Lentimicrobium sp. L6: one gene and its partner. The protein of the gene in region 1 interacts with the protein of each later gene in a pairwise test. Links are inferred from orthologs where the notes say so. Each region holds a gene or a part of one and is shown in the gene's direction. Other genes may lie near its edges. The genes, in order: HNS38_RS08980 and HNS38_RS19575.

Region 1 (16,792 bases):
CTGTAACAGTTATTTCCTGCAATAAGAGAAATCAATTGGAAAGAACTTGCCGTTTTTCCACTAGGTATATTTATTTGAGCGGGCTTTACATTACAGCTATTATCGATTGATGCTTCTAAAAATTCATTTTGTGCAAACCCATTAAATGATAAGATAAGCACACATATGAAAACTATCATATTCCTCATATTCTTTAATCTTGCGTTAATTTCAATAATACCAAAATTAACACATAATAAGTAGAGAAACAGCCTAGGAGCATTATTAGCTTTGGTTGGATCCTTATTCGTATTTATTAAATAAAAAAGTGAGAAATAAAAAAACCCATAACAGGTGCTATGGGTTTTAGATTATATGAATTAGAGGACTATATTTCCTCAGTCTCAACAACTTTAGCTAAGATATCAGCATAAGGAATAAAAAGGTATTTATTTCCTTCAAATTCCACTTCATTGCCTGCAAACCTCTTGTAGAAAACTACATCACCGGCTTTGATTCCAGGGTTCTCCACATTACCAACAGCTATAACTTTAGCATACTGTGGTTTTTCTTTTGCTGTATCAGGAATAATGATTCCACTTGCTGTTTTTTGCTCTTTCTTGTCCTCATTGAGGTCTAAAAGCACATTGTCATTTAAGGGTTGTAACTCTCTCATATGTATAGTTTTATTTATTTTCATTTAATTCCAAGAAGGCTATTAAGTTTCACTTTATCAAAACCTACCACCATTTGTCCATTGATATCGGTTTGTGGAACACCTTGTTTACCACTTTTCTTTACCATTTCCTCCGCCGCATCATGATTGCTGGCAATATTGATTTCTTGATAACGAATCCCATGTACATCGAGGTGCTTTTTTAAAGTCCCACACCAGCTACAACTAGGTGTAGAATATACCGTAACTCTTTTCGCTACTCGTTCTTCTCCTTCTGCTTGTGCCACAAAAAAGTCCTGAGCAAATATCTTATCATAAAAGCTGACATCATTACAGCCTTTATAGGAATTACTCATTTCCCCATTTTTGAAACTTAATAGTATGGGGGCCGATTTTACGCCAAACTCACCATGAATATCTCTAACTTCATTTACATCAGCCACCAAAAAAACAACATCCTCATTTATGGTTCTAGAAGCATTAGCCAATGCACAATCACTAGCATCGGAGCCCGATTTATAGAGCAAAAGATAAGCTGTTGGTGTTTCTTTCAACTGCACCTGCAATTCTCCAAAAGAAGCAATATTGATTAGTTTCATTTTCTAGGTTTTAGTCCCTTTTACTCAATCTTTATGCCAATGATGTTTTGCTGAAAAAATGTCAGAAACGATCTATACCAGTTCACTTCCTGACATCACCGTGAGCATTTTATCTTCATGCAGATATTTCTCTGCCACATGAAGTATCTCATCAGCACTTACCTGTTGAACTTGCTTGGTTAATTGTGAATAATAGTTTTCTGGAAGTTCAAACTCCTCCAAATTACGCATCATTTCTCCTAAAGCAAAAGGACCGTTTAAAGAACGAAGGAGGCCTCCAGTCATATAATTCTTCACCAAACTAATTTCTTCTTCGCCAACTAGTTCTGTTCTTAGCCGTTTGAGTTCTATGAGTATTTCGGCATGAGCTTTTGAAGCCACATCTTTACCAACTTCACTGCTAATATTGAAAATGCTGGCTTGATGCAAATGCTGAATTCCAGAATGAATACCATAAGTATAGCCTTTGTCTTCTCTAATGTTTTGCATCAATCTAGATCCAAAGAAACCACCAAATATAGTTTGTGCCAATGAAAGTGCGGCATAGTCCTCATGTTTCTTATCCAAAGTTAAACAACCCATTTTTATGGCGGTCTGCATGGCTCCTTTTTGCTCCACCCACATTCGCTCCATACTCAGAGGTTCATGAAGTTCAATAATAGGTTTCTGAGTGGATTCTCCTACCATTTCTAAAGCACCAAAAAATTGATTAATTATCGCTAAAATATCTTCAGAAACTTTGCCAGATAAATAGATTCTCCAAGAAGTAGCAGAATAATATTTTTGGTGGAAAGATTTCAAATCCAGAACCTGAAGCGCATCATAAGACTCTATAGTAGCAGCGGAACCATAAGGATGATCAGCACCAAATAAAGCTGTATTGAATGCTTTTAAAGCTTTGTTCTTACCTTTCTGCATACGAAGTTGGAAATTTTGTTTCTCCTGTTCTCTCAATACAGAATACTCTGAATCTGAAAAAAGAGGTGCGATCAGCATATCAGCTACTAAAGGCAATACCTGAGCAAGATATTTATTCAAACAAAAGAGATTGAAATAAGCAAAATCACGAGTAATTCGGGTTTCGAAAAAGGCACCATAATAATCCATCTTCTGAGCAATTACAGCAGCAGAATAGTTTTGACTTCCTTCTTTTAGCATTTTATTGGTAAAAAATGCGGTTAGTGATTGATTCTGGTATACAATTCCGGCTGGAATGGCCACCTGAAACTTCACCAACTCTTGACTTCCAATATTAATATAGGAAATAGGCAATCCGTTATCCAGCCTTGCATGTTGAATTGGAGGAATATAAATATCACCAACGGTATTTAGGGCGGGTTGTGTTTTTCTGTCTAATATCATGATTGCTCCTTTTTGGCTTGGTAAAACAAAGTACTGCTGTTTTCTTTAGTGAATATGCTTTTGGCCATTTCTTGTAATTGCAAAGCAGATATTTTTCTATACTTTTTCACTTCTTCATTAATATCTTCGGCACAGGTGATGGTTTCATAATAAGCCAAGCTCATGGCTTTATTTAAAAAGCTGATTTCGCCAAATATCATGGAAGATTCCATTTTATTCTTGACTTTCTCTAACTCTTCTTCACTTACTAATTCTTCTTTCACTTTTTCTATTTCTTCCCAGATGGCTTGCTCTGCTTGTTCCAGAGAAATGCCTTCCGCTGGCTTACCACTAAAAATAAAAAGCCCGGCATCGATATCTCCTGTGATATAAGCATCAAGCTCTGCAAATAAGGCACGTTCTTTTACTAGTTTACGAAATAAGCGAGAAGAAGGCCCATTAGACAAAATATCACTCAACAAATCGGTGATTTGATAAGCCTTATCTAATCTATTGCACATGTGGAAAGCGATGTAAAGTGCATCGTTAGGCACCTCTCGTTCTACTTTTAATACTCGTGCTTCTGTTTGTACTTTTTCTTTAGGTAGATTTCTCTGCACTTTCTCCCCAGCAGGAATATTAGCAAACCACTTCTCGCAATATTCTTTAGCCTCCTCTACATTTATATTTCCAGCCAACACCATAATGGCATTATTAGGATTATAGAAGCGGCGATAGAAATCTTTAACTTCCTCCATACTGGCATCCTCAATATGAGAAATATCTTTACCAATGGTATTCCATTGATAAGGATTCGTTTTATAAGCTAATGGTTTCAATAACATCCAAACATCTCCATAAGGCTGATTCAGATAAGACTGTTTAAACTCCTCAATGACGACCTGGCGTTGCACCTCTAAACTCTTATCGGTAAAAGCCAAGTTTAGCATTCTATCAGACTCCAACCAAAAAGCAGTTTCTAAGTTTTCTTTGGGGATGGTGAGGTAATAATTGGTGATATCACTATTGGTGAAAGCATTATTTTCACCACCAGCGGTCTCCAAAGGAGTATCGTAGGATGGAATATTGGCAGAGCCACCAAACATCAAATGCTCAAATAAATGGGCAAATCCAGTTCTGGAGGGCTCCTCATCACGAGCTCCTACCTGATATAATATATTCATGGCCACCAAAGGTGTACTCAGGTCTTGATGAACGATGACTCTTAGGCCATTGTCTAATTGAAATCTTTCGAATTTTATCATTGTTTTGTTAGAAGTTTGAAGTGTGAAGCACGAAGTTTGAATCACGAAGTTTGAATCACGAAGCACGAAGTTTCATAAGTTTGGTTTTTTGCTCCATTTAGGGAGAGGAGCAAACAGAAAAACCAATGTATACTTTCTAAATTCTAAGCTTCGAGGCTTTTCATGAAAGCTTCTTCATCTATCACATATCTTTTGTGTGTTCCTTTTCCTATTAGGCCATCTTCATCATAAGCTTCCACTTCGAAAGTGAGTTTTGGACCATCAGCGGCAATTAATTTGGCAGTAGCTTGGACTCTTTTACCAAGGCCAGTGGCTTTCACATGCTTTACACTAATTTCTGTTCCCACTGTATTTTTACCCTCCTCTAAAAATGGACCAACCAATTGAAGTGCTGATTTTTCCATCAAAGCGACCATGGCTGGAGTGGCAAAAACTTCTACCAAACCAGAGCCATAAGCTTTAGCAGTATCATTTGGGGTTACTATAATTTCAACATCGTGTTCTATTCCTATTTCTAAGTTCATATCGGTTTATATTTTTTTGCAAAAATAGGGTTTTGGTGGGAGATTCTTTTCATAATAAAGCTTTAATATAAAGGAAAGGAATTTTTATTGCCACAAAGGCACGAAGGCTCAAAGATTGCTGCTTTATTGGATTTATACTACTCTTATTTATCAATCACAGTAGTAAGGCCATTCTCTCGAATTGTAGTTTATTTTCTAGTAGAATTATCTCAATTGAGTCTCTCTGGCATAGAACTATACTTGATTTTAAACTCATTCTTTAAAATCATACCGATATGTTTTTCCAGAATAAATAGTATAAAAAATCAATTGATTCTCAGTAAGAGTTTCTATATTTAGAGTCAGGTCATCCTGTTTAGCAAAAGGAATAAAAGCTAAATTATCATTAAGCGAAGCATTTGAATCTTCTCCCGAGTTTAGCCTTTTAATGACTATCTTATTATTTCCAATTAGTTGAAAAGAAGATTCGTGTGTGTAGTAGCTTTCCAGATAGGGGCGGAAATAAAAAATAAAGGGATGGGTATTCTCAATCTCAGCAGTAAATAAACGGTACATATTAACTGAATCACTGGTTAAATATCCGGTAACATCTTCGCCATCAATACTCGCATATTTCAATGAATAATTACCTTTCAATAAATCTACAGTACTAGGTTGTTTCTTACAGGAAGTAAATAGGAGAATAAATAGAAAAAGATAAATTGTGATTCTTGGCATAGCTTATTGTTTTTCGAGTTCTATTCGATAATGACTATTTTAATTTAGACACTTTAAAATAATCAATACCAACTTTCCCTCTCCCAATAAAAAAATAGCCAAATTCGTCACCAATTTCATTTGTAACTTCGTATTCATAGACCTTCTCTTCATTGATATAAAAATCCCAATGATAACCATCTTTTCTAAGTTTAATATTGTTAGCCGAACCATCTGTTTTAATATGCTCAGAATAGGTAAGTTCGGCAATAGAATGATGATTATAATTATAAACATAACCAATATGAAACTGATCTCCTTTTAAATACATGTAATAATGATTGTATCTGTTTTTCAGTAAGAACATAATACCATACTGAAAATCCTCAGAAGTCTCAATAGACTCTACAGCAGTTTCTATTATATAATCACTTTGGAAATCGTAATAATAATAAAAAGAATAAAAGTAATTAAGGTCTTCGTTCTTATGCTCAATAAATAAATACCCATCTTGAACACAAGCTACCACAATCTCTTCATCGAAGCAATCCCAGGTGCTCGTGCTAAAATCATCTTCAAAAATGACTAAGTCTTTTACTTCTGGCTCTTCATCTTTTTTATTGCATGATAAAAAAGATAAGGAAATTGTAAATAAGAATAAGAGGAGTAATGGTTTGATATTTTTCATGTGAATAAAACTATAGTTCATTATTTATATGCTTATAAAGCGCGAATATAAATTAATTTTCTCATGTATAACAGTAATTCATATCTTGCTCAATCGAATTTAAAATCCGATTATAAAACTGACTATCGTGACGACCGAATTGTAAATCCACTCTATGCGCTTAAAAGCGCTATTCTAAAATCTCAAAAAGAACATCACCGCCTCTATTTTCTTCAAATTTCAGATATCCAAATTCCTTAGAATAATATAATAACCAGAGTTTTTCACTAAAAATATAAACATCATGATAAACTTTTCCTCTTATCTCAACAGATACACCTTGTTCAATAATATCATTAAAAGTAAATGAATAACAATTAATGGTGACATCTAACTTATTTGTTTTCTTTTTTTGAATTTTTATATAACCCTTACTATTGTATCGCGTAATTGTTTCTAAATGTTCTTTATAGGGAATATCAGCGAAGCCTTCCGTCTTAACGGATTCAAATTCTCGATAATCTGCTTTAATAAAATTGAAAGAGGTATCTGGTTCGGAAAGGTTATAGTTATACTCTAGCAATATATTTGTATCTTCAACAGCTAGTCCCAAAAACTCTTTATCGATTTCAGTGAGATAATGATGTCTTTCCTTGGAACAAGATGAGAAAAATACAGCTAATGAGATGATGATGATAATTAATAGGCGTTTCATACGAGAGAGATTTGTATCAAAAATAATAAATATTCTTTGTATCCCTGTATGCATAAGAAAATATTAAAAATTTAGCAGTCTCGATGAGCTGATTTAAAATCAACTCAAGCATTTAGCTTGTAGTATTCACCAATAATTACAATCGTTTGCTAAAAAATCCAAAAAAAGCTCAGAAAAAGCTCTTAATAGGATGTCTACATGGCGGAATTTTCTAATTTTGCTTATTTAAAATCGTTCTAAACTCAATTCTGATTATTTTTATACAGATTGAAGCAAAGAACTTTGTGTTTGAACACATAAAAAAACCTAAATGGAAAAGCATTCGTACTTAAATAATAACCCTGAATTTATTGAGGAGCTTTATCAAAACTACCTTGACGACCCTGATTCTGTGGAAGAGGGCTGGAAGAAATTCTTCGAGGGTTTTGAGTTCAGTAGAAAAAATTATGGTGAAGAAGATACCGTTTCTGCATCTGAATATAAGGTCATCAACCTGATTGAGGATTATAGAAAACGTGGACACCTTTTTACCAAAACCAATCCCGTTCGTACCCGTCGCCAGTATTCGCCAAGTCTAGATATAGAAAACTATGATTTAACTAAGGCTGATCTGGAAAAGGTATTTCAAGCCGGAAATAAGCTAGGAATGGGTCCTGCAAAGCTGAAAGATATTATTATAGCTCTGGAGAAAACCTATTGTGGCTCGGTGGCTGTGGAATATGTATATATTAGAGACACCGAACAGGTATCTTGGCTCAAGGAGAAAATGGAAGCCCGACAGAACAAACCCGAGTTCGTATCTGAAAGAAAACAGAGGATTCTTTATAAACTAACCCAGGCTGTTGGTTTCGAGAAATTCATTCATAGAAAATTCCCCGGTCAGAAACGATTCTCATTGGAAGGTGCCGAAGCTTTAATCCCTGCTTTGGAATCGGTTATTGAAATTGGAGCCGACAAAGGCATTAAAGAATTCATGATTGGAATGGCCCATAGAGGTCGCTTAAATGTGATGGCAAATATTATGAAAAAGCCTTATCACACCATCTTTAGTGAGTTTGCTGGAAATGAATATGACGATACTCACCTTTTAGGCGATGTAAAATATCATCTGGGAGCCACCACAGAAAGAGAAACTTCAAAAGGCCATAAGGTTCGTTTAACTTTATCTCCTAATCCTTCCCATTTGGAAGCCGTAAATCCTTTAGTCGAGGGAATGACGAGAGCCAGAATTGATGATGTAAACAGCGATATTAGCGAAGACAGCATCTCTCCTATTCTGATTCATGGTGATGCCAGTATAGCTGGTCAAGGAGTGGTTTATGAAGTGATACAAATGGCCGAACTAGAAGGTTATAAAACTGGAGGAACCATCCATTTGGTGATTAATAATCAGGTGGGATTCACCACCAATTATTTAGATGCCCGTACTTCTACCTATTGTACCGATGTGGGAAAAACCATTCAGTCACCCATTTTCCATGTGAATGGAGATGATGTGGAAGCAGTAGCTTATACGGTGCAGTTGGCCATGGAATTCCGACAAAGATTTAAGAAAGATGTGTTCATCGATTTACTTTGCTATAGAAAATATGGTCATAACGAAGGTGATGAGCCTCGCTTCACACAGCCTATACTATATAAAGCCATTGAAAAACATCCTGATCCTAGAGTAATTTATGCCAAAAAGCTTTTAGCCGAAAATGCTTTATCTCAAGAAAAGATAGACCAGATGGAAGCTGGCTTTAATGAGCATCTGGAGGAAAGCTTAGAAAAAGCCAAAGAAATTACCAAAGGACATATCAGTAATTTCCTAGAAGAAGAATGGACTGGTATAAGAAAAGCACAGAATAAAGATTTTGATTACTCTCCAGATACCTCAGTGAGTAAAGCATATCTGGAGGAGGTTGGACAAAAAATAACCGCAGTTCCAGAAGGAAAAAATCTGTTTAGAAAGATTGTCCGTCTTCAAAAGACTCGCGAGAACATGTTGTTTAAAGACGACAAGTTGGATTGGGCCATGGGAGAACTTTTGGCCTACGGTACTTTATTAAAAGAAGGCTATCCGGTAAGGATAAGTGGACAAGATGTACAAAGAGGAACTTTCTCTCATCGTCATGCTGTTTTCACTTTGGAAGACAGTGCCGAAACTTATACCCCATTACAAAATATCAGCGAAGATCAAGCTCGTTTTTCTATCTTTAACTCCCTCCTCTCGGAATACGGAGTTTTAGGATTCGAATATGGTTATGCTCTGGCCTCCCCTAATGATTTAACCATTTGGGAAGCTCAGTTTGGTGATTTTGGAAATGGTGCTCAAATTATCTTCGACCAGTTTATCAGTAGTGCTGAAGACAAGTGGAAGGTCATGAACGACTTGGTGGTTTTACTTCCTCATGGTTATGAGGGCCAAGGTCCAGAACATTCTAGTGCCAGAATTGAAAGGTTTTTAACGCTTTGTGCGGAGAATAATATGCAGGTGACCAATCCTACTACTCCCGCAAATATGTTCCATATGCTGCGCCGACAAGTAAAACGAGAATTCCGTAAGCCTTTAATTGTATTTACACCCAAAAGCTTATTGAGACATCCATTGGCGACTTCTACTGTTGATGATTTCACTAATGGTGGATTTAAAGAATTGATAGATGACCAAATAGCTGATGCTAGCAAGGTGACTAAAATTGCATTTTGTAGTGGCAAAATTTATTACGACCTCATTGAAGAAAAAACCAAACTTGGAAATAAGGAACATATTGCCATTATCAGATTAGAGCAATTATATCCTTTACCTATTGTTCAGATAAAAGCGCTGCTGAAGAAATACAGCAATGCCAAAGATTATTTATGGGTACAAGAAGAACCATTCAATATGGGTGCTTGGACTTTTATCAGAAGTGAATTGCATGATCTAGATATTCATATTATTTCACGTCCGGCAACAGGAAGTCCAGCAACAGGAAGTATCAAATTCCACAATATGCAGCAACGTAAAATCATTGAAAAACTTTTTGATGAATGTGGAGAATGCCCAAGAGTTGGAACCGATTGCAAAATGGCTTGTATAGGAAATAACTGGAAAGAAGTTCTAGCAGAAATTGAAAGAGTTAATACTAAATAATATTTCAACTAACTCATAATAAAAACGTTTGCTTTTTGACGTATTTTTAATTATTTTTGTACGTAATTCAATTTCTAATTATTATGGAAACAAAACTGACATTAAGATTAAACGACAATGTTATTGCAAGAGCAAAAATTTATGCTCGTGATCACAAGATAAGCCTGTCTAAAATGATAGAATCATATTTAGATAGTTTAACTGCTCAAAAAAAGGAAAAGGATGATAGTTCTATAACTCCATTAGTTGAAAGCTTAAGTGGTGTAATTGACCTGCCAGCAGATTTTGACCACAAAAAAGAATATGGTGATTATTTAGAAGAAAAATATAAATGAAAAACCTATTTTTAGATACTAATATCGTCATAGATTTGTTGTCACAAAGACAACCGTTTTATCAGGAAGCGGCAGATCTTTTTTCATTAGCAGATAAAAAAATAATAGAATTATCTGTTTCGTCACTGACAATTGCGAATACGAGCTATATCCTTTTGAAACAAATGAATGGTAAAAAAGCAAAATCGATTTTACGAAAACTTCGTTTGATTGTAAAAGTTTTACCACTTGATGATAAAATAATTGGCTTGGCTCTAAATGATGAAATGTTTACTGATTTTGAAGATGCACTTCAATATTTTACAGCTTTAGAAAATGGAAAAGATTTTATAATAACAAGAAATTTGAAAGATTTTAAAAACTCGAGAATACCGACAATTACTGCAAATCAGTTTATGGAGGTCATCAACAATTAAAAAATAGAATTTGGCCATTTACACAAGCTAAATGACCATTTTACAAATGATAAAAAAAACTTGGGCGCTTCAACAGGCCAGTCTAGCTAAGTAGCCAGATAGACTCAGTGACCAAATACAGAGTAAAGAATTATAATAATGCATGGACACTTCGACTCTGCTCAGTGGCCATAAAAAACAGTCTAATGATTATAGATATTATAGTCCCTACACCGGGAGAATCCATAAGCGAAGTTCAAATAGCCAGTTGGTTAGTTGAAAATGGCGCAGGCGTGGCCAAAAACATGGAAATTTTAGAGGTTGACTCCGACAAAGCAACATTAAGCATAACTGCTGAAGCTACTGGAAAGATTGAAATTCTGGTGGAAGAAGGCGAAACCGTAGATGTGGGTTCTGTAATTGCACGAATTGACACCGATGCAAAAGTTGAAATTGCTGAAGCTTCGGCGCCTGCTCCTTTAGAAGCGAAAGAAGAAAAAGCTCCAGAAACAAAAACAGAGGAGGCTCCAAAAGACGAAAAGAAAGCCAAGCCTGCTAATGATAGCTTTGATTTCAAATTATCTCCATTGGCAAGAAAACTAATAGAGGAGGAAAATATTGACGCATCAGAGTTGGAAGCCTTCTATAAATCATTACGTGTTGGAGTAAAGGATATTGAGTTCTTTAAAAATGCTAAAGCTAATGCCCCTGCAGCATCAACTAAAGCCAGTAAGGATAGCTGGGAAGGTGGACGAGAGCAAAAGGTTCAAAAAATGAGCATGCTTCGAAAGAAATTGGCCCAAAGGTTGGTGAGTGTTAAAAACGAAACCGCCATGCTCACCACTTTTAATGAGGTGAATATGACGCCTATCTTCGAAATCAGAAAGAAATACAAGGAGCAATTCAAAGAAACCCATGGTGTGGGTTTAGGCTTTATGTCCTTCTTTACCAAAGCTTGTACCATTGCCATGAAACAATTTCCACAAATCAATTCCATGATTGACGGCGACCAAGTGGTGAGTTTTGAATATACTGATGTCAGTATAGCGGTAAGTTCGCCAAAAGGCCTTGTGGTACCTGTGGTTCGCAATGCAGAAATGATGAGCTTGGCCGAAATAGAAGCCGATATCAAGCGATTGGCCATAAAAGCTCGTGACGGCAAACTCAGCCTCGACGAAATGACTGGTGGAACCTTTACCATTACCAACGGAGGAGTCTTTGGATCTATGCTTTCTACTCCTATTATCAACCCTCCTCAATCTGCCATTTTGGGAATGCATAATATTGTGGAACGCCCCATAGCAGTGAAAGGAAAAGTCGAAATTCATCCCATTATGTATGTGGCCTTAAGCTACGATCACAGAATAGTTGATGGAAGAGAGAGCGTTGGTTTCTTGGTAAAAGTAAAAGAGTTGCTCGAGAATCCTGAGAAGATGTTGTTTGATGGCGCTGAGCCTGTGGCTGAGCTGTTGGGGGTTTAAGTTTTCTAATAAAACCAAAAAAAACGGCTTTGCATTAAATGTGAAGCCGTTTTTTTGTATTTCATTTCTTGCTTTATTCTATCTTTGTCTGTTGAAAAAATCTCAAATTGGCTAAGACAAAAAGAATCGATATCTTGTTTTTTGCATATCTCAGTATAAGCACCTTGTTTCTGCTTATATCTAGTGGTAATGTGCAAAATATAGAATTATTAATAGGCCTTCGAGTCTTACTCGTTCCTGCTATTTTTGCTCTTATTTACTTCTCTAAAAAAAATCCAAATCCATTTCTTAGACTCCTCAGGAATACGTATCCATTAATTATTAGTGGCTATTTCTACTCTGAGACTGTAAATTACAATAAACTTTTCTTCGATAATTTAGACCCCTATTTGGTTAAAACAGAATCCGCTATTTTTGGAATACAACCCAGTATTGAATTTTCTGGCTTCTTTTCTAATCTTCTATTTAGTGAATTGATGTATATGGGCTACTTCTCATTTTATTTGTTAATTGTGTTTTTTATCCTCTATGTTTATTTTAAAAAGAGAGATTATTTTAAGGAGGCTGTTTTCAAACTCACTGCTTCACTTTATATTTTCTATTTTATCTTTTGTTTATTTCCATCAGCAGGGCCTCAATTTCACTTTTCTCCTCCTGAGAGTATCCTCCCCAATGGATTTCTTTTTAAAGAAATAATGGATTTTATACAAAAAATGGCCGAAAAGCCCACTGGTGCTTTTCCCAGTTCTCATGTGGGAATTTCTATCATTATTTTAATACTTTCTAAAAAAAGGTTTCCTCCATTTTTCAAGATGGCTTGGCCTTTTGTCATTATCCTTATTTTCTCAACGGTCTATATTAAAGCTCATTATGCCATAGATATTATTGGAGGATTGTTGATTGCTCCAATTATCTTATATTTATCCGATTTTTCATACCAAATCCCACCTTGGAATCAACAAAAATCAAATACACAAGTCAAATTAGACCATGATTAAAATTAAAGAAGTTGTTTCTAGAAAGGATTTGAAGACTTTTATTCACCTTCCTTTCCTCATTCATAAAAATCATAAGGAGTGGCTCCCTCCTCTCATTCAAGACGAATGGAAAGTTTTCGATGCCAAGAAAAACCATTCTTTCGAACAATGTGATACTATTCTCCTTCTCGCAGAAAAAGATGGAAAAACAGTGGGTAGAGTGATGGGAATCATCAATCATTCTTATAATTCTGGGCACAACGAAAAAAACGCAAGATTTTGTTTCGCTGAAACCTTTGAGGATGTCGAGGTTTATACCTCATTATTACAATCCTTAGAGAAGTGGGCCAAAGAGAAAGGAATGGAAAAGATGGTGGGTCCTTTAGGGTTTTCAGATAAGGATCCCCAAGGATATTTGGTGGAGGGATTTGAAGATCCCATGTCGGTAATGGTGACCAATTGTAGTTTCCCCTATATGGTAGATTTTACTAAAAAAAATGGCTATACCAAAAAGCTAGATCTCTTCGAATACCGTATGGATATTCCAAGTGTCATTCCTGAATTTTATGCTAAAGCGGCTGAACGAGTTCAAACGCGCGGTTTCAAGATTTTAGAATTCAATAAATCGAAAAATGTAAGGCCTTATGTAAAACCTGTTTTCGATCTCATCAACGAAACCTATACGGATATCTATGGTTTTGCACCACTTCAAGAGATAGAAGCTAAGGAGTTTTCGGAGCGCTTTCTCCCTATGCTCAATGCCGATTTTATCAAAATCGTAGCTGATGAAGAAGATAAGATTGTCGCATTTGTGGTGGCCATGCCCGATATCAGCCAAGGTTTCAGAAAAGCCAATGGTCACCTATTTCCTTTTGGATTTATTCATATTCTTCGTTCTTTTAAAAAAGCACATCAACTGAATCTATTATTAGGTTGCGTAAAAGACAATATCCGTAATTCTGGAATAGATGCTTTAATGGCGGTAAGCTTATTTGAATCTGCTAAGAAGGCAAAACTGAAGGTTTTAGACAGTCATTTAATTATGGAAGAGAATACGAAAATGCGGGCTTTAATGGAGAGACTAGATGCTATCGTGTATAAAAAGTATAGAATTTATGAGAAACCTTTATAATATTATTGTAAGAAAAAATAGAGACTCATTGTTTTAAATAAAGTATATTTGAATTAAATATATATCGGGATACTATTAAAAAACCAAGACTCAACTTAGAATTATAAAGACCATTAAAAGAGCATGATAGAGCCTAAAATACCACAAAATGAAATTAAGAGACTAGAGGAGTTAAAGAAATATTCCATCTTGGACACCATGCCTGAGAAAGAATATGATGATATTACAGCTCTTGCTTCTTATATTTGCAGAACCCCTATTTCCCTTATTAGCTTGATTGATGACGACCGACAATGGTTTAAATCGAGGCATGGATTAGATGCAGAATCCACCCCCAGAAATGTTGCCTTTTGTGCTCACGCCATTAATCATAAGGACCAGTTGATGATTGTTCCAGATTCAAGAGATGATAAAAGGTTTCATGACAATCCCTTAGTAACTGGTGCTCCAAACGTTGTCTTTTATGCGGGTATTCCATTAGTAAGCTCCGAAGGTTATCCTGTTGGAACCCTATGTGTGATTGATCACGAACCCAAAGAACTTGATGAGGCCCAGCAAAAAGCTTTAATCACACTTAGTAATCAAGTGATAGAATTATTTGAAGCTCGTAGAAAAACGATGGAACTCAATATTAAACTCTACGAACTTGGTATTCAAAACGAAGCCCTAGACAATTTTGCCAGAATAGCGGCTCACGATATTAAGTCTCCTCTTAATAATATTATCCAGCTTTCGGCTTTATTTAAAGCCATGTATAAAGATGCGGTAGATCCCAAGGCTATACAAGTTTTGGATGTCATAAGTAATTCATCATCGAAACTTACTGGCCTTATTGATGGTATATTGGAATATAGCAGAAACACCAAACTACTGTCCACTGATAAATCGGAAGTGAAAGTATATCAAACCATAAATGAACTTATTGACAACAGTTTTCATCAATTTAAAAAATACACTCAATTCAAACTAAATATTGATGAAAGTCTAAGCATTTTCAGTAATAAAACAGCCTTTCAACAGATCCTCATCAACTTAATTTCCAATGGAATAAAGTATAATGACCATGAGGAGGTTATCATAAGCATTTCAGCCAAAGAAGAAAATGGATTTTTTCATTTTAATGTGATTGACAATGGAAAAGGTATACGAGAAGATGAGATAGAAAAAGTATTCGATATCTTTCAAACCACTTCAAATACCGACAAGTCTGGCAGTTATGGAACAGGAATAGGTTTGGCCACAGTAAAATCTATTGTAGAGGGATTGGGAGGAGAAATATCAGTAAGATCAGTTGTAGGCAAAGGTTCCAACTTTGAATTCAATATAAAAAAACAGGTATAATCTCTAGAAGGTCACTTTTGTAATCGGTATTATTATTAAGCTTATCTTTGCAGCAGAATACAAACCCTCCCATAAATATCATTCAAATCTTTTTCTGGGAATAACAATAATAATTTTAAATGCAATTTAAAGAACTAGACCTCATTGCGCCTATACTTAAGGCTCTTGATGAGGAAAATTATGTAGAGCCTACGCTTATACAAGAAAAATCAATTCCCCTCATTTTAGCTAAAAATGATGTTTTAGGAAGTGCCCAAACAGGAACAGGGAAAACAGCGGCTTTTGCCATCCCCATCCTGCAACACCTGTTTATTGATAGAAGAGACAATAATAAGTCAAGAAAAATAAATGCCCTTATCATTACCCCAACTCGTGAACTGGCCATACAAATTGGCGAAAGTTTTACAGCTTATGGAAAACATACTGGACTAAGGAATACGGTGGTTTTTGGTGGTGTAAATCAAAAACCCCAAACCAATGCCCTCAGAAATGGTATCGACATATTAGTGGCCACTCCTGGTCGCTTGTTAGATCTCATGGATCAGGGATATATTAGTTTAAAAGACATTAAGTATTTTGTACTGGATGAAGCCGACAGAATGCTAGACATGGGATTTATCCATGATATAAGAAAGATCATTGCTAAGCTACCAGCTGAAAGGCAATCATTGTTTTTCTCTGCCACCATGCCAGAAAATATTGTAGAATTATCAAGGAAAATTCTGCATAATCCAAAAAAAGTAGAAGTGAGTCCAACTTCCTCTACTGCTAAGCTAATTAAGCAATACCTATACTATACCAACAAGGCAAGCAAACCAAACCTTTTGCTTCACATTCTCAAAGACAAAGAGATTAAACAAGTTTTACTTTTCTCTAGAACCAAACATGGTTCTGATAGAGTTGCTAGGAACCTACAAAAGAAAAATGTAGATGCTGCAGCTATTCACGGGGATAAATCACAAAACCAAAGGCAAAGAGCTTTAGCTGATTTTAAAAATGGTAAACTTCGAGTTCTAGTAGCTACAGATATTGCAGCCAGGGGTATCGATATTGATAAACTGAAATATGTTATCAATTACGACATTCCCAATATTGCCGAAACATATGTACACAGAATTGGTCGTTCTGGAAGAGCTGGAGAGAATGGCAATGCTATTTCTATTTGTGAGCCAGAAGAAAATGCATTTGTTAGAGATATAGAAAAGCTCATCAATAAAAAACTTATTGTTATTGAAGATAATCCATTTCCTCAGACCGATAAGGTAATGAATAATGCAGAGAAAAAAGAGCTTGAAAAAGAAAAGCAAAGAAAGAAAAGAGAGTTTTTCGCTAATAGGGATAAGAAAAAGCAGGGTAATTCTCGCTTTTCTAAGTCTGACAAAAAGAAAAGTGGTTTTAGAAACCGATAAACTGAAACCCGAGCTTAACCAAAAAAAACGAGAAGATTATCTATTTAATCTTCTCGTTTCTTCTTTAAACCTTAGCTTAGCATCCAAAAGAATTAGGAAACTCTATCAATTCCCAAAACCATCATCAAGCGCACTACCAAAG
Region 2 (5,210 bases), on another replicon or contig:
CTATTGCAAATTATAATTCTTTGGTTGTTTCTACCATCTCCCAGATAGGTGGGTGTATCCCACCATCCTCACTCTGTGCGTTGTAATAGGTCCTACTAAGTAGGGCTCCGGCTTGTTCAATCTGTTCTCTCCAAGTTAAATGTGGTTTTTCATTTACATCTAAATCAATATCATAACCTTGCGAGGAATAACAAAGAGGCACAAAAGACACCAAGCAAAGAAAACACATAATCTTCTTTGTGGTTTTCGTGGCTACTTAGTGTCCCTTTGTGCAATAACTCAAACAAATACTCAAAGAAACAGCTTAGATGGAATTGCATTCCATCGTTAATACACCGATCGGAGCTCTAGAGTAAATGTATTACATACAGGGACGCGATCTCTAGCTCTCATCTCTTAAATCCTCCAAAAAAAGGAGATTCTATCAATAAAACACCAACTTTCAATTTTAATTACTTTAGGCACTTTAAGTACTCTAAATACTTTAACATACTTTAGACACTTTAAGTACATCCTCCTAGACAATTCCCCATAATTTCTTTTCTTTGCAGAAAAATAGCCAAATGTATTCTGTTAGCAATGTTTCTGTAGTTTTTTCGGGTAATGTATTATTCGAAGGAATCAACTTTTTAATCAACCCCGGTGATCGAATTGGATTGGTGGGTGATAATGGAAGTGGCAAGACTACTTTATTGAGAACCATTGCTGGTGAACAAGAATGCGAAACTGGAGAAATCATCATCCCAAATGATAAAAAGATTGGCTACCTTCCTCAGGAGGTTAAAAACATTTCTAAACTAACGGTGATTGAGGAAAGTCAGAAAGCTTTTGACGAAATCAATAAACTGAGCGATGAGATTGATAAATTGAACGAGAGTTTGATGAGTCGTGAAGATTACGAGAGTGCCGATTATATGAAAATCGTGGACAAGCTGACTTTAGCCAACGAGCATTTTCAAATTCTTGGAGGAGATAATAAAGAAGCTGAGATTGAGAAAATATTAAAAGGCTTGGGCTTTGTTCAAGACGACTTTGATCGCCCATTAAGCGAATTTAGTGGTGGATGGCGTATGAGGGTCGAAATCGCCAAGCTCTTACTTAGAAAACCCGATATCCTTTTACTAGATGAGCCGGTTAACCACCTCGACATTGAATCGATAGAATGGTTAGAGGATTTTTTAAAAACCTACCCTGGCGCTATTATTTTGGTGGCTCACGATAGAACATTCCTCGATAAGGTGACTTCTAGAACGATAGAAATTACCAAAGGAAAAGCCTACGACTATAAAATGTCGTATAGCAAATATGTGATTGAGCGTGAGGAGAGAATGGTGGGGGAAATAAATGCCTTTACCAATCAGCAAAAACAATTACAGCAAATTGAGCGCTTTATTGAGCGTTTTAGATATAAGAATACCAAGGCCAAACAAGTTAAATCCAAAATTAAAGAGCTGGATAGAATCGATAAAATCGAAGTAGATTCTATCGATCGCTCAGCTATTAATTTTAGTTTTCAAGAAGCACCTCCAAGTGGGAAAATTGTCATAGAAACCAACAATCTACAAAAATCATTCGGCGATAACGAAGTGCTGAAGGATTTGGATTTTGTGGCACTAAAAGGGGAAAAAATCGCCTTTGTTGGCAAGAATGGAATGGGGAAATCTACCCTCTCCAAAATCATAGTAAATGAGCTGGATTACGAAGGGGAGATGAAAATTGGTTATAATGTATTATTGGGATATTATGCCCAAAACCAAACCGATACTCTAGACCCTAAAAAAACAGTATTTGAAACTATTGATGATGTGGCTACTGGTGAAATTAGAAAACGCATACGCGATATCCTGGGTAGTTTTTTGTTTAGTGGTGAAGATATTGACAAGCCTGTGAAGGTGCTTAGTGGAGGGGAGAAATCGAGACTCGCTTTGGCTAAAATGCTCTTAACACCCTATAATTTACTAGTACTTGATGAACCTACCAATCACCTGGATTTAAAATCGAAAGACATCCTCAAAAATGCCCTGCTCAATTTCACGGGAACCTTGATAATCGTTTCTCACGATAGAGATTTCTTAGCAGGATTAACAGATAAAGTAATCGAGTTTAAGAAAGCCCATGTTAAAAATCATATTGGTGATGTGAGCGACTTTCTAGAGAAAAGAAGAATAGAAAAACTCGGCGACCTGAATAAAGGATTAAGTAGCGGAGGAGGCAAAAAACAAAAAGAGGATTCTCAAAATAAGATCAACTACCAGCAAAGAAAAGAAAATGAGAAAGAGCTTCGGAAAATCCAGAATAGAGTTAGTAAGCTAGAGGACGAGATAGCTAAGCTGGAAGGAGAAATTGAGAAGCAAGATGCTAAATTAGCTGCCCCTGACGAACACCCTGGATTGGTCTCTGATCCTGAATTCTTTAAAAATTATACGGATCTAAAAAAACAACTTCAGCAAAAAATGGAAGACTGGGAGACTGGCTTGGAGGAATTGGAGATTAAAGAAGAGGAATTGTCTTAATTTTTTGATAGCTCAAAAAATTAAGAATTATAAATCATTGATTCTTTATAGAAAACCAAAATCTAATCATTTTACACTTTTTCAAAAAAGTGTAGTAAAAACTACCGCTGTTGATTAAAGGCTACTCCGAAAATATATTTCCGGGAAAACAATAAACTCCTACTTTTAGAAACTTCCTATGGAAGATTTCTAACGAGCGTCGAACAGAATTGTTTTCTTTTCCTCCAACATATTTCCTCCGCTTAACACCTTTACTCAAAGGCGGTCATGGTCTTTCTTCGAAAGACTATAAACTTTGCGGAGTCTGAAAACTGTATTTTTAATATTACTCATTATGTAAAAGCTTCATTATTATTCACCATGATACGAAGTCCTTCTCCCTTGATTACTCAATAGAAGACAATAGTTGCTGCCTTTTTGTTCCCTTTATGTTAGGGTAATCAAAAAATTACCTTACACATAGTGGTTTCTTCAATCCTATATGTCAATCATTACCAAAACTTAGTTGGTATCATTCTATCAAAAGATAGAATCAAAACCATCCTTTCTTCCTTGACCAATTAAACATACTAGCTTTGCAGAAAAACGAGTAAGGAAAACAGGAAAAAGCTACCTTTGCAGCCTTATGAGTGCATTAAAAAGATTTTTGGGTCAAACGGCCATTTATGGATTAAGCAGTATCGTAGGTAGACTCCTCACCTACTTCTTGGTTCCATTATATACCTATAACCTTCCCACTGGTGAATACGGCATGGTTACCGAATTATTTAGCTATGTGGCCATTTTATTTGCATTACTCACCTATGGAATGGAAACTACTTTCTTTCGTTTTTCGGAAACGGAAAAAAACAAAGATCAAGTCATCTCTACTTCTTCCATTTCTTTATTGGTCAGCAGCCTAATTTTCTTAGCCTTATCTTGGACTTTTAGGACTCAAATAGCACAAAGCATAGGTTATGAGTCCCATCAACATTTTATCAATTGGTTTATTATCATCATTAGTTTTGATGCATTAAGTGCTATTCCATTTGCCTATTTACGTCAGAAAAACAAAGCTGTTCGTTTTGTTAGCCTAAAGCTCATCAATATATTTGTCAACTTAGGACTCAACTTGTTTTTTATTCTGTATTGTCCAAAGGTAATAGCTGAAGGTGAAAGCCATTTTTTATTCAGCTGGATTCATTCATTCTTCGAAGCCGATCATTTAGTTCAATATATTTTTATCTCTAATTTGGTAGCTAGTGGACTTACATTCGCGTTTCTGCTTCCTATTTACAAGTATGTAAAACTTGGTTTTAACACTGCCATTTGGAAAAAAATGATGCCCTATGCATTACCTATTTTAATGGTAAATATTGCAGGACTCATTCCTATTTCCTTGGATAAAATATTACTTCCTATCTTATATTCTGGTGGCAGAGAAGCTGGGATGCAGCAGTTAGGAATCTATGGTGCCAATGCAAAAATAGCAGTGATTATGCTGCTGTTTATTCAAACTTTTAGATATGCCGCCGATCCTTTCTTTTTTGCAGAAGCTAAAAATAAAGATGCCAAGCAAACTTATGCATTAGTCATGCATTGGTTTGTGATTTTTGGTTCTCTTATCTTCCTTGGAGCCATGTTCTTTATCGATATTATCCAATATTTTATTGGAAACGCTTATCGTGATGGAATTATGGTAGTGCCCATTCTTCTCATGGGGAATTTGATGTTAGGTATTTATTATAACCTAAGCTTTTGGTATAAACTCACCGACAAGACCATGTATGGTGCGTGGTTTAGTGTGATCGGAGCCATGGTTGCTATTGTCCTCAATTTTATATTAGTTCCTAAATATGGGATGCTTGGATCAGCTTGGTCGGTTTTTATCGCTTATCTTATTCCTGCCATCCTCTCTTATGTCATAGGACGAAAGCATTATCCTATTCCCTATAAGGTAAATTCTATGATTGCTTATCCTATTATTGTAGTTGCTTTGTATGTATTGAGTGCTCAACTGGAATGGAACCTTCTAGGCCGCATCATTATATTTATCCTGTTTAGCTTTGGGGTTTTGGTTTATGAGAACAAAGCTTTATTGAAGAAATACTTTAATAAGGCATAGCCTTTACTATATCAATTGTAAAATTGGTTTTGTTTCTAATTCCTACAATTCTTTAATAACAATTATATTAGATTTTTAAGATTTCTTAGTCGAAGCCAAAGCTTCTCCTTCAAAATGAAGAGGAGGAGAAATCTAATCTGTCTTCATTATTAAAGGAGATTTCTCCCTTGTTGCAGTCCGTCGAAATGACATTTATCTAAGGCTTAAGGGGGAGGCCAAGGGCGCACAAATCCAACTAATACTAAAGAAGTATTTTTGCGCCCTTTTGCTTGACACCTTATGATTCAGTGTCATTTCGACCGTAGGGAGAAATCTCATTCTATTTATAAGTATTCATCATCCACCCTGAAAATCATATCATTTAAGAAGTTCCAATCTGGATTGTTTTCGTTTATAAGGGCTTCTTTCTTTTTACGATTCCACTTTTTGATTTGCTTTTCTCTTGATATAGCTTCAGATGGTGTTTCATATTTTTCATAATGGCCAAGATATTTGCAATGGTACTTTTTGCTAAAACCTTCAATTAATCCTTTCGAATGCTCAGTAATCCTTCTCTTAATATCACTACTCATTCCTATATAGAGAACCGTTTT

Evidence for each region.
Region 2: the proteins of HNS38_RS08980 (region 1) and HNS38_RS19575 interact in binary tests that used the Escherichia coli proteins (3 or more experiments, as listed by UniProt). The link is inferred for Lentimicrobium sp. L6 from one-to-one orthologs.

What each region holds. Positions count from the first base shown.
Region 1 is NZ_JABKCA010000029.1:29,573-46,364, forward strand. What follows is about bases 6,433-9,780. They hold HNS38_RS08980 (2-oxoglutarate dehydrogenase E1 component), read left to right. Parts: upstream 6,433-6,772; coding sequence 6,773-9,580; downstream 9,581-9,780. Other genes in these bases: HNS38_RS08975 (hypothetical protein), read right to left, coding at 6,433-6,462; HNS38_RS08985 (DUF6364 family protein), read left to right, coding at 9,664-9,780. In the rest of the region: HNS38_RS08935 (hypothetical protein), read right to left, coding at 1-179; HNS38_RS08940 (co-chaperone GroES), read right to left, coding at 368-655; HNS38_RS20200 (glutaredoxin domain-containing protein), read right to left, coding at 676-1,254; HNS38_RS08950 (pitrilysin family protein), read right to left, coding at 1,327-2,616; HNS38_RS08955 (pitrilysin family protein), read right to left, coding at 2,613-3,860; HNS38_RS08960 (thioesterase family protein), read right to left, coding at 4,004-4,384; HNS38_RS08965 (hypothetical protein), read right to left, coding at 4,637-5,101; HNS38_RS08970 (hypothetical protein), read right to left, coding at 5,136-5,768; more of HNS38_RS08975, read right to left, coding at 5,938-6,432; more of HNS38_RS08985, read left to right, coding at 9,781-9,915; HNS38_RS08990 (PIN domain-containing protein), read left to right, coding at 9,912-10,331; odhB (2-oxoglutarate dehydrogenase complex dihydrolipoyllysine-residue succinyltransferase), read left to right, coding at 10,517-11,791; HNS38_RS09000 (phosphatase PAP2 family protein), read left to right, coding at 11,899-12,789; HNS38_RS09005 (hypothetical protein), read left to right, coding at 12,782-13,900; HNS38_RS20710 (ATP-binding protein), read left to right, coding at 14,024-15,241; HNS38_RS09015 (DEAD/DEAH box helicase), read left to right, coding at 15,361-16,650; HNS38_RS09020 (hypothetical protein), read right to left, coding at 16,743-16,792. UniProt on the Escherichia coli protein: E1 component of the 2-oxoglutarate dehydrogenase (OGDH) complex which catalyzes the decarboxylation of 2-oxoglutarate, the first step in the conversion of 2-oxoglutarate to succinyl-CoA and CO(2).
Region 2 is NZ_JABKCA010000135.1:509-5,718, reverse strand. Bases 67-3,029 are described here. They hold HNS38_RS19575 (ABC-F family ATP-binding cassette domain-containing protein), read left to right. Parts: upstream 67-545; coding sequence 546-2,513; downstream 2,514-3,029. Other genes in these bases: HNS38_RS19580 (hypothetical protein), read right to left, coding at 67-229. Outside these bases: more of HNS38_RS19580, read right to left, coding at 11-66; HNS38_RS19570 (polysaccharide biosynthesis C-terminal domain-containing protein), read left to right, coding at 3,139-4,617; HNS38_RS19565 (GIY-YIG nuclease family protein), read right to left, coding at 4,941-5,210. UniProt on the Escherichia coli protein: Genetic data indicate it may be involved in ribosome assembly or function.